One region of the Pseudoalteromonas sp. J2K-J979 genome, then DNA from elsewhere that is predicted to be linked to it. Evidence: predicted binding sites of a transcription regulator. Region 1 holds the regulator's gene; each other region holds the start of a gene.

Region 1 (4,218 bases):
TGGCTGAATCAAGTGGTTGAGCATTGATTGAAAGTGGATGCAGGCGTCTTGTTTCTGAAAAACGTCGGATTAATGTCTGATCGTCACTATCTAGATAAAATAATGATGGTTTGGCAAACTCAGGTAAATATTCGAGAATTTCATTGAACTCTTGTTGCTCTTTGGGCAGGTTACGTACATCAATGCTTACGGCTATTTTATCGTAACTATCTGACACGCTGCGTACTAAAGAGGGCAGTAAATTGACGGGAATATTATCGACAGCATAGTAGCCAAGATCTTCTAAAACTCTTAATGCTACGGATTTTCCCGATCCTGAGCGGCCACTAATAATAATAAGTTGCACGGTACATCTCCTTGATGATTACGCAGCATCGATAATGGCGTAGAGCTCTTCATCGCACGTCGCATTACGTAATTGTTTGCAAAATAGCTTGTCCTTTAGTTTATCAGCAATTGCTGCAAGCGTCTGTAGGTGAGCTTGACATTCATCTTCAGGTACGAGCAGTGCTACAAAAATATCGACAGGTTTATTATCAATCGCATCAAACTCGATAGCTTCTTGATTGACGATTAAAATAGCGAGGCTTTTATCTAATCCTGCGAGTCGACCATGGGGTATTGCGATACCACGCCCTATTCCTGTGCTTCCAAGTTTTTCACGATTTAGAAGTGCGCCAAGAATCTCTTGTTCAGAAAGGTCAGGTCGTTGCTGGTGAGCAAGAGTACTGATGTGCTCTAAAATTCGCTTTTTGCTATGAAAAAGGACTGCAGCTTTGGTGCAGTCCTTTGAAATAAAAGAATTTAGTTTCATGATTAATGGCGTGAAAGTTTCTCTTTGTGTTTAATTACTTGGCGATCTAGTTTATCAATCAAGCCATCGATTGCCGCATACATATCTTGATGCTCTGATGTTGCAAATAATTCACCACCGGTGACATGGAGTGTGGCCTCTGCTTTTTGGACTAGCTTTTCGATATCCAAAATAACGTGCACGTTATTGATATGATCAAAGTGCCTTTCGAGCTTAGCAAATTTGTTAGTGACATAGTCTCTTAATGGCTCGGTGATTTCTACGTGACGACCAGTTAAATTAAGTTGCATAAGCATTTTCCTTCTATTTTACGTCTCAGATCAAACGTTTTCTCTGATTTGACGGGGGGATAGAGAGAGATTCACGATATTTTGCTATCGTGCGTCTCGCCACTTGTATTCCTTGCTCTGCCAATATATCTGCAATTTTACTATCACTCAAAGGTTTAGCCTGATTTTCTGCAGCGATTAGCTTTTTAATTAATGCTCGAATAGCTGTTGATGAGCATTCACCGCCATTTTCTGTACTGACATGGCTTGAAAAGAAAAATTTCAATTCATATATGCCCCGTGGGGTATGCATAAATTTCTGAGTCGTCACACGTGAGATGGTTGACTCATGCATCTCGACCATTTCAGCAACATCATTGAGTACCATAGGTTTCATTGCTTCATCCCCATGCTCAAAAAAGGCTTGTTGTTGCTGAACGATGCAATTAGATACTTTTAAAAGCGTGTCATTTCGGCTTTCTAAACTCTTAATAAACCATTTTGCTTCTTGTAAATGTGAGCGAATAAATTGACTATCTTCGCTGGATTTTACTGAGCGGCTCATAGCGGCATACTGATCATTAACTCTAATCTTAGGCATGCTTTCCGAATTCAGCTCAACTACCCAGCGGCCTTTTATTTTTTTTACTGATACATCAGGTATAACATACTCAGGCTGTTCTGTATTGATGCTGTCAGCGGGTTTAGGATTCAGGCTATGGATGAGTGCCATGACTTCTTTTAGCTCGTTTTCCTTAAGTTTGGTTTTCTTCATTAAGGTTCGATAGTCACGAGAAGCTAAAAGTTCAATATGTTCTTTTACAATGTCTTTTGTTTGTGCCAACCAAGGTGTATTTTTATCAAATTGATTAAGTTGGATCAGTAGGCATTCAGGAAAGTCCCGCGCAGCGATGCCGATAGGATCAAAGACTTGAATACGCTTTAATACTGCCTCGACTTCATCTAGCTCAACCGCTAAACCATCACTGCCTTCGCCAATACTGTCACAAATGTCTTCGGTTGATAAGGTTAAGTAACCTTGTTCATTGATGGCTTCGACAATAGCCGTGGCGATGGCTTCATCTGTGGGGCTAAATGGTGTCAATCGCAGCTGCCACATTAGATAATCTTGTAATGACTCAGAGGTGCTACCCTGATAAAGGGTGTCATTATCGGGTGCTGGGCCTGAGGACGAAGTCGATGGTCCTGCGCTGACATATTCATCCCAGCCAACATCCATAGGAAGTTCGTCAGTGAGGGAATCTTTATTGAGTGCATCTGATGACTCTATTTCAACTTCAGCGGTATGCTCGTGATCGTCAGTGGATTCTTTTTGGGAGTCGTTGGCATCGTTGTTATTATCATTGCCATATTCTGCTTCTTCAACTTCAAGCAGCGGGTTGCTATCAAGTGCCTCTTGAATTTCTTGTTGTAAATCTAAAGTACTCAGTTGCAGCAAGCGAATTGCCTGCTGTAACTGTGGGGTCATTGTAAGTTGTTGCCCAAGACGAAGTTGTAATGATTGCCTCATTTACGTCTAACAATCCTTTTGGTTATTAAAATAAATGGCACTTAGTTATGAAGTTAATTAACTATAGCTTGAATTGTTCACCTAGGTAAACATCACGTACTTTTTGATCTTCAAGTACCTCTTTAGGTGTGCCTGTTGCGATTAGTTCGCCATGTGAAACTATGTAAGCAGTTTCACAAACATCTAAAGTTTCCCTTACGTTATGGTCAGTTATCAACACACCAATGCCACGGTTTTTTAAGTGGCGAATTATTTTTTTTATATCTATCACTGATATTGGATCAACACCAGCAAAAGGCTCATCAAGCAAGATAAATTTAGGGTTTGCGGCTAACGCACGAGCAATTTCTACACGACGGCGTTCACCACCCGATAAAGCCATGCCTTGGCTATCTCGAATATGACAGATATTAAATTCTTCTAGTAGATTATCGAGTTGCTCTTCTCGCTGCGCTTTTTTGAGTTCTTTGCGTGTTTCTAGAATAGCCATAATGTTTTGATAAACAGTTAACTTTCTGAAAATAGAGGACTCTTGTGGCAAATAACCTATGCCCATTCTGGCTCGGCTATGCATGGGAAGTAAAGTGATATCTTCCTCATCAATGGTAATCAAGCCTTTATCACTAGGGACCAAACCAACGATCATATAAAATGTGGTGGTTTTTCCTGCTCCATTAGGGCCAAGTAATCCAACAATGCTGCCAGCTTTTACGCTCAGTCCTACGTTTTTGACCACTTGGCGGCCATTATAACTTTTGGCAAGTTGTTTGGCGTTGAGTGTGGTCATTTTTTGTCCTTTTCAGATGGCGTTAAAATGGTTCGCACGCGCTGTGTGGAGTTTTCGTCTTTAATCGCACTGATTAGCTGTTGCTTAATATCGTAGGTGATTTTCTCGGCACTCATTTTTTGGCCACTTTGAGTGATGGTGGCTTTACCTGAAATTAACAGGATTTCAGTTGCGACATCATAGCTGATTTCATTTGCGCTGGCCGTGATCACTGTACCATCTAGCAGTGTTTCAGAGTAAGATGCTGGGTTACCTTTAGCGACAAGTAGCTGCTTATTTTCACCTAACTCAGCTCTACGGTAAGCTTCTAAAAACTCAGCCTTAATTTTTCGTTTGTCATGCGTAATTTCAACGTTTTTTTCAAAAATGATCACGTTGCGTTTTATATCTGCTTTTTGGTTGTCCGCATCAATGATTACCTTTGAATTAGGTTGTGCTGCCTGAGCAAGCATGCTTGATCCAATTAACGTAAGCATGAATAAAATTTTATTGGTCATAATAAATGGTCTGTGTGTGGTTAATGAGTTCAATAACTTCGGTTTCAAAGTTAGCAATTAGTCCTTTACCTTTAATTAAGATATTTGGCCCTGTGATTATTACTGGCCGCTCTGAATTCATGGTCGATTGGTTAATATCCACCTCAAAGTAATCGGCTTGGATCGTTTGTAGCATTGCGGTTTTATCTAAGTTAATGGCTTCAACACTCCCTTCTAATATGAGCTTTTTACTGTCATACAGCGTGGCTTCAGAGGCATTGATTGTCCATGTTCCTTTATCTGAATATAGAGTGAAAATAGGAGCACTAAAGTGAGTGAAT
Region 2 (4,218 bases), 580 kb from region 1:
CATCAGGTAATCGCGCTGTTTTGCAAGATGATCCTTACTACAGCCCTATGGTCCCCGAACCTTCAGCTGAGCAATTGGTACAAACAGGATCATTATTTGATCCCTATTCAGCAAATGATTTATACAGTGATAAAAAAGCGGTACGTGTGGGTGATATTATTACCGTTATGCTGAACGAATCAACTCAAGCCTCTAAAAGTGCGAAGACCGAAACAGATAAAGCAACCGATATTGGTTTAAATCCAATCGTTGGCTTAGGGGGAAATAATGTCAATATTGGTGGGGAGAGTATTCAGCTAGGTGTCACTTCGGATGCTTCCTATAAAGGTGATGCGAAATCGAATCAGTCCAATAGCTTAAGTGGTAACATCTCCGTGAATGTGATGCGGGTTTTGCCGAATGGCAATTTGATGATCCGTGGTGAAAAATGGCTCACTCTTAATACTGGCGAGGAGTTTATTCGCCTCGAAGGGATTATTCGTGTCTCCGACGTGGCCGCAGATAATACAGTTGAATCAAATCGCATAGCGAATGCCCGGATCCAATATTCAGGTAAAGGCGAAATGCAAGATGCACAAAGTAGCGGCTGGCTATCTCGGTTTTTCATGAGCGCACTGTTTCCTTTTTAGGGTGAATGAATATGAAAATTCTTAAATATTTTATCAGCTTATTGCTGTTGCTTAGTTCAACGAGTTACGCAGAGCGGATCAAAGATGTCTCGATGGTTGAAGGCGTTCGTGATAATCAACTCGTTGGCTATGGCTTAGTTGTGGGGCTTCCAGGCACTGGAGAGCAAAGTCGGTTTACAGAGCAAACATTCAAAGCCATGTTGAATAGTTTTGGCATTGCTTTACCTGCAACTTTAAAACCGAAAATTAAAAATGTCGCGGCCGTGGCCGTACACGCCAAACTTCCGCCATTTGTGAAACCCGGTCAAACAATTGATGTGACCGTCTCATCAATAGGTAGTGCAGGGAGTTTAAGGGGAGGGACACTATTGCAAACCTTCTTAAAAGGGATTGATGGCAATGTCTATGCGATTGCACAAGGTAGTTTGATTGTCAGTGGTTTAGGTGCAGAAGGACAGGATGGCAGCCGAATTTTAGTCAATACTCCCACAGTTGGCCGAGTGCCAAATGGTGGCACAGTTGAGCGAGCGGTAGCGAATCCTTTTTCTCAAGGCGACTACATTACTTTTAACCTTCATCGTCCAGATTTTACTACCGCTAAACGGTTAGCTGATACAATCAATGATTTAGTTGGGCCGAGTTCAGCCAGTGCGATGGATGCAGCATCAGTGAGAGTGATAGCACCTCGTGATGTATCGCAGCGAGTTGCATATTTATCAACCCTTGAAAACTTAGAGTTTAAGCCGGCAGACACCTCAGCTAAAATTTTAGTGAACTCTCGGACAGGCACAATAGTAATAGGTAAAGATGTCAGGCTACAACCCGCCGCCATTACCCATGGCGGATTGACGGTCACTATTGCAGAGCAACAAAATGTGTCGCAGCCAAATCCATTTGCTGAAGGTGAAACGGTTGTCACTCAACAAAGTATCATTGATGTTTCGCGTGATGATACCCGTGCATTTGTGTTTGACCCAGGTGTGAGTTTAGATGATTTAGTGCGTGCAATTAATGAAGTGGGCGCAGCACCTGGTGATTTAATGGCTATTTTAGAGGCGTTAAAAGAAGCGGGCGCGATCAGTGGGCAGCTCGTTGTCATCTAAAAGCAATTCAACTTTCAAATAAAACCCAGTATTTTACTGGGTTTTGTTTTTTAAGTTATTGATAAATAAACTCATAACTCCATTTGTTTTATTGGCACTTCAATTGCATTGATCAAGGTAATCTTTGGAGTGTCAACAAACTGTTATGAATGAACTTAACCAACAAATGCCCAGTAATTATTTTGACCTAAATAGTCTGAATGATTTACGCCGAGATGCTAAAAATGGTCAAGGCAATGAAAAAGAAGCACTACGAAAAGCTGCGCAGCATTTTGAATCGATATTCATGAATATGCTGTTGCAAAGTATGCGTAAAGCCAACGAAGCATTTGAATCCGATAGTCCTTTCAATAGTCAATCAACCAAATTTTATCAAGACATGCATGATCAGCAGCTGACCATGGAGCTTTCGAGTAATGGCTCGCTTGGACTTGCGGATTTAATTGTTCAGCAATTGAGCCCGGATTATTCAACCTATCGCCCAGCTTCTGTGCTAAGAGGCAATGGTGAACTTAGCGAGTCCGTACCATCTTCAATGGTTGAGCAACCTAAAGCTTCGAAACAGTCATTACCCGCATGGGTAAACCTGCAATTCAATCAATCCGACATACACCTTAAAAGTCAGCCAACTGAGCAAAACCTGCGAGTCGAACCTGTTGAAGAATCCTATCGTTTTGATTCACCCGATGCGTTTATACAAAGTGTATGGGAAAAGGCTAAAGCGGCAGGTGAAAAGTTAAATTTAAACCCTGCAGTCATGATTGCTCAAGCCGCATTGGAAACCGGCTGGGGTAAGCATGTCATTACCGCTTCAAATGGCCAATCAAGTAATAATTTATTCAATATAAAGGCGAGCAGTAGTTGGCAAGGAGAATCGGTTAAAAAAGCGACTTTAGAATTTGAAGAAGGGATTGCAGTCAAGAAAAACGCGGCTTTCAGAGCGTATGACAGTATTGAAGAAAGCTTTGATGATTTTGTGAATTTTTTAAGTTCAGGGAGTCGTTATCAAGAGGCGCTCAAGTCAACCGGCAATATGGAGCAATTTTTGCATAAGTTACAACAAGCAGGTTACGCAACAGATCCAAACTATGCGAAAAAAATTATCGGCATCCTTAATAGTGAAGGGCTGCAGCAAGGGATCAGTCGCATGTTAAGTAACGACGTTGCAAACATTACGGAGTGATAACGAATGAGTTTTGGAATTTTAGGCACAGGTGTTTCGGGCTTAGCAGCCGCACAAAAAGGGCTCGACACCACAGGCCATAATATTGCCAATGTGAATACAACGGGTTATAACCGTCAAACAGTTGAGCAAATTTCAACGGTGGGTATCCCTTTTGGTGGTGTGTATTTAGGAAATGGAACCCAGATATCTTCAATTTCTCGTTCATTTAATGAATTCTCTTACAGCGAAGTTATTTATAACAAGAGTCAGTTTAATTATAACAATACACAAACAGTGAACGCTGGTCGATTAGATAATTTCCTCGCAAATACCGATACAGGGATAACAAAAAGTATCGAAGAAGCATTTAATTCTATTAATGGTATCACTGAAGATCCAACCATTATTTCAGCAAGAAATGTATTTTTGAGTACAGCTGAATCAACCGCTAAACGTTTTAATAATATGTTTACAGAGGTTGAGCAGCAGCATTTAGGTAATATAAATCAAGAAATCGAAACCACAGTCGCTGCGATTAATGAAATTACGACTCGAATTGCTCAACTTAACGGCGAAATAGCTGTAGCGAACTCGGTGGCAGAGAATGGCTTTCCAGCAAATGATTTATTGGATAAAAGAGAGCTTTTAATTAGTCAACTTAGCGAGCGAGTTGAAGTTAACATTATCGATTTGCCTGATGGCACCATTAACTTGACGGTTGGTACAGGCTTGACACTTGTAGCTGGCACGTTTCCGGTTCCGTTATCGGTTGAACGTAATGAGTTCGATACTAATAAATTAGAAATAGGGATTTCACCTACTCCTGGAGCTCCTAAAAAATCAATCGTGACAAGTCAAATTGATGGCGGGTCATTAGGTGGGTTATTCAAAATCAGAGAAGAGCTGTTATTACCTGCTATTCGTGAAATGGGTAAAATCTCTATCGCTTATGCTGATGCATTTAATCGTCAACAATCATTAGGTCGAGATTTAAATGGTGATCAGGGGACTAATTTATACAAAGATATCAATGACCCCCAAGCAGCTTTGTCAAGAACACTTAACTCACGTAATAACCCTGTAGGCTCTGATTTTTCAGTTAACATCACCAATGCAGCTTTAGTCACCAGTGATGAATATAAAATGGTCGTTGATCCGGGGGGCAACTTAGTCGTCTCTGACAAAGATCAAAATACTTTGGTTACTTTTACACCTGCAGATATAGCAGGCATGTCACCTCCTACTAACACGAGACTTGAAATACCTGGAACGGGTTTGAATATCAACATCCAAAATAATAATTTGGCAGTGGGTGATAAAT
Region 3 (4,218 bases), 1.4 Mb from region 1:
GAAGTAGATCACGAGTCGAAGGCAACGGACCTTGACCAACACGCATTTTCGCATATCGCTTTTTTTGGTACAAGGCGGGACCACCTAATTGTATTTGCATTGTCGCCGCGGTTGCGCTTATCAACCAGCCAGAGTTTTTTTGATAGAAGAACTGCCCATATTGACTCATATAACGAACCGCCAACCGAGTCTGTTTATTTAGAGCGATAGAGCACGCAACTAAGCGCAGAGGTATCCACTCAAATAGGTAGTCAACTATTTGAATCGGTTTTAGAAAAGCTGAATCAGGAGTGACTTTTTTAGACCAAGTATTGTGAACTAGGTTAATCAGTCGGTAGCTCAATGCGACAAAAGGTCCTGCGACTAAAAACCAAAAAATTACAGCAAAATAGTGGCGCGCTAATCTCAGCACGAGCGTTTCAATGCCCGCTTTAATTATGCCAACTTCCGATAAAGAATGAGTGTCTCTTCTAAGCCAAAGTCTAAGCAAGTCGCGAGCAGCTGATTTTTGGTTATGTTTGAGCAAGGTTGGAATTTTTTTGGTGGCACTTTCGAGTTCCTTACTTTCAATGCATAAATATAAAATAAACACCGAGAGCCACTGCGGGTAAATCGCAAAGGACACAATACCCCACGTTAAGATCAGTAGAGTTAATATAGGTAAAATAAACCCTAATGTACCCGCTATATATTGATACTGAACAGAAGATTTTGAATCAAAAATACGGGATTGGATATTGCTGAAAATTAGCTTTAATAAAGTGAATGGGTGGTAGGCACGAGTAAGTGGCAAAATGCGCTCAGCACAAATTGCCACAAGCAACAAGATAAAACCCAAATGTTGTTGGGCAATATCAAGTAGCACTTAAAGAGCCACACCTTGTAAGTTAGTCAATAACGCAATGACCATTTTCGAAGAGTTTTCTGATGCAGTGACAAGATACGCTTCAAATGACTCAGGGGATTCTTTCCCGGCAATGTCTGATAATGAACGGATCACAACAAATGGAGTGTTTAGCTGATGGCAGGTTTGCGCAATCGCAGCGCCTTCCATTTCAACGGCAAGCATTGATGGGAATTGTGAGCGTGTCGCTTCAATACGAACAGGATCACACATAAATGAATCGCCGGTACAGATAAGGCCTGTCATGGTTTTCACATTACCTAATGAGGCAATTGCTTGTTGTGCTGCATCAATCAGAGATGCATGAGCTGTAAATCCTGCCGGCATATTAGGCACTTGGCCGAACTCATAACCAAATGCAGTGACATCAACATCGTGGTGGCGAACTTCAGACGAAATAACTACATCGCCTACATTTAAGCTTTGTTCAAATCCACCGGCAGAGCCTGTATTAATAATACAATCAGGTGAAAATCGTTCGATCAACAATGTGGTAGCGATACTTGATGCTACCTTACCAATACCCGATTGGACTAAAGTAACTGAGTGCCCAGCTAATTGGCCTGTATAAAAAGTAAACCCAGCGACTTGGGTTGTATTCACTTGTGTCATGGTGTCACGCAAAATAGCTACTTCAGGCTCCATTGCGCCAATGATACCGATATTCATAAAATATAATCCTCTTTCTAGTTGTGCTGATTATACTGTGAAAGCTTAAAAATGCGAGAATCAAAGGCTTAGCGAATTAAAAAATCACCGCTTTTAAGTTTGAATAAGACACTTAATTGATGGCTGAAATAATTAATGTGCAGCGCATTGCGCTGCACATATTACTAAGAGACTTGTGCAAGTGCGGTGGAATTCGATGCTTTCATTTGAGAAGGGGATAATACCGCAGGACGCATAATCGTTTTTGCTTTGACTATCGGCGGCTTGACTGCTTTTTTGCCTAATTTGAACAAAATAGCTTGGCGTACTTCTGACGACTTATATCCTGCTTTGACTTTCATACGAATATGCGGGATGCCAGCTGATTCAAGCGCGCCACCGACAAACCAATCTTTTTGAGCCTTATGGCCTTCTTTGTTATTGTTGTTTACTAAATCTATCGCAGCCACAATGTTCAGGTTTTGTTTATCGAGTAATACAAAGTCGAGCTGTTTATTTTTGGCTTTAGTTAGCGCTGTGCGCTTATTTTTTTCATTGATACCCGGTTTAAAATCAATCACATCGACTAACTTAACGCGACTGACAACTTTATAATCATTGCCGACAGATTGTTCCAGCAAGGTTAAAAATGATTTTTCTACTTGCGTAAATAAACTGGTTTTACTTTTAAAAGGGTAGGGGTTGCCACTGTCGGTCATTCGCCCCGCAATGACCGCTGCAATCACGACCAACACTAATATTGATAACAGTACAAATTCCATAACTACTCCAAGACAACAAATTGACACTAACTGTTTAAAGCACAATTTATGCCAAAAATGATGACTTAAAGTAAGGCGCGATCGGGTTTACGTTGGGTATCAAACAACATAAACCCATTTGAAGTTTAAGCGGTGTAGCCTGACTCTACACCTTTGACTGCAACACTGACAGCGTCATGGGCATGCAAAGATTCATAATGGTTGATACGCAACCAGAAGTCTGAATAGGCGCTTTGCTGATTGAGTATATGTTTTACTTTTCGAGCAGCGTCTTCGCAAAACATTAAATTTTGGCCATTGAGGCGCGCAAATTCTTGTTCGTCTTCACGTTTCACAGCGGCTTGGACGGGGGTCTTGAGTTCATTTTCAAGTGCATCAATCAAGCCTAAAATATCAAAGTGGCTATCGCGTTGATTGAGCTTGACCTTTACTTGCGCTATTGAGCGTTGAGAATGCGGTGTGGCAACAATACCTTGAGTGCTGCCCAGCCATTGCATAATGTGATCTTTATCGATAGCTTGTTCGGTGAATTGTTGATCAAACGCTTGTTGAATGAGTTGACGCGCTAACGCAGCAGAGCATGGGCATGTAGATGAGTATGTAACTGATACACTCAGCTCAAGTGTAACGACTTGCTCTTTATATGTTGCAGTAATTTCAACTGGGTAAGCTTTCCAGCCTGTTTTTCCACTTAATAAAGAACGGCGACGCAAATGATAATCAAATTTTAGCGTTACTTGGGCTTGGTCACTAAGCGAATGGTGACTGCTAATAAATTGGTCTAATACTGTGGTTAGGGTTTCAGGTGTCAAAGTTTGCTGATTAGAAAATTCATCAAGCGCCAAATATAAGCGCGACATATGAATACCCTTAGCTTGCGGATCATTCAAATTTACGAAGGCTTCAGCTAATGCAGATACATGCTGGTCAGGGCAGTCTTTGCTGCTGACCACGAGTGGAAGCTCTATTTGGCTCATTCCAACCCAGTCGAGTGTCCCTTCTTGTAATGCCTCAGCAGAGTGGGCAATGTCAGGCATGAATTTTTGCATTGGTTCGTTTACTCCCAGAAATAGCCTATGCTGAAAAACGCGCCATTCTACAATAAAAAACGCGATGGTGCTTTTTTTATAAAATGAAAAAAAGACAAGTTTGTTCATAATACCTTACAAAAACACTCAAGTATTATGGTGGGAATATAATTTATTTTTAATAAGCTTTTCAAGCTTTAAGGAATCGCTCAGTCAGAATACGATAAAAGATCATTTGTTTGCTCATATATTCTTTTAAGTACAGTTACTTATTGGTAGAATGTAGTGATTATGCGCTTTGCTTTTTGGTGCGCTTTGCATGCTTAGTTATTAAAAAATAATAATAAAATGGTATCTTTCAATGAATATTCGTAACACTAAATCGCTTGCTAGTTTATTTTTAGGCGTGATAGCGCTTTTAAATGCCTATCAGAGTATTGCACAAGAGCAAGCAAATTTATTTTTGTTCGGTCAAGAACTTGAAGTTTGTTCAAGTGATATGGATAGATATTGCTCGCCTGCGAAAAAGCAAACTGGATTTGATGAAAGTGCTAAATTAGGGCCGATTTATCAAGTTACAGATGAAGCGATAACTCGCTTAGCTGATTTTAGTTGGACTGAACAGCCGCAGCTTCGCGCACAAGTCATTGCAATGATGCAATCGTTAAAACCCCAAATTGAAGCATCGCAACTATCAGAGCGTGAGTTTGTTCGTTTAATTCGCCGCAGCTCTTTTACCCATCAAGATGAAACAATCAAAGGGCGCGATGTTTGGTCAGGGCTGTTTGAATTTGAGCGCAACAATTTATTTGACTTACTTGAGCAAAAACAAGCAGCTCGCTCGGGAAAACGCTTG

What was found. Region 1 encodes sigma-54, which starts transcription at its own class of promoters, with help from an activator protein. Its sites were predicted from a motif close to GTTGGCACGNNNNTNGNNT; they were not measured.
Region 2: a site for sigma-54 is predicted at 1,823-1,841, ahead of flgJ (flagellar assembly peptidoglycan hydrolase FlgJ). Genes of this name have one in related genera too.
Region 3: a site for sigma-54 is predicted at 2,372-2,390, ahead of AC3KVK_RS12320 (DUF2726 domain-containing protein). Genes of this name have one in related genera too.

What each region holds. Positions count from the first base shown of each region.
Region 1 is NZ_CM200281.1:417,808-422,025, forward strand. Features, by position in the region: gene rapZ (RNase adapter RapZ) at 1-346, opposite strand, end outside; gene ptsN (PTS IIA-like nitrogen regulatory protein PtsN) at 365-814, opposite strand; gene hpf (ribosome hibernation promoting factor) at 817-1,104, opposite strand; gene AC3KVK_RS01980 (RNA polymerase factor sigma-54) at 1,130-2,614, opposite strand; gene lptB (LPS export ABC transporter ATP-binding protein) at 2,676-3,401, opposite strand; gene lptA (lipopolysaccharide transport periplasmic protein LptA) at 3,398-3,898, opposite strand; gene lptC (LPS export ABC transporter periplasmic protein LptC) at 3,888-4,218, opposite strand, start outside.
Region 2 is NZ_CM200281.1:997,569-1,001,786, forward strand. Features, by position in the region: gene flgH (flagellar basal body L-ring protein FlgH) at 1-629, shown strand, start outside; gene AC3KVK_RS04740 (flagellar basal body P-ring protein FlgI) at 641-1,732, shown strand; gene flgJ (flagellar assembly peptidoglycan hydrolase FlgJ) at 1,878-2,915, shown strand; gene flgK (flagellar hook-associated protein FlgK) at 2,922-4,218, shown strand, end outside.
Region 3 is NZ_CM200281.1:2,661,877-2,666,094, reverse strand. Features, by position in the region: gene AC3KVK_RS12330 (cobalamin biosynthesis protein CobD/CbiB) at 1-865, opposite strand, end outside; gene mtnN (5'-methylthioadenosine/S-adenosylhomocysteine nucleosidase) at 866-1,573, opposite strand; gene AC3KVK_RS12320 (DUF2726 domain-containing protein) at 1,738-2,334, opposite strand; gene folE2 (GTP cyclohydrolase FolE2) at 2,460-3,383, opposite strand; gene AC3KVK_RS12310 (type 1 glutamine amidotransferase family protein) at 3,724-4,218, shown strand, end outside.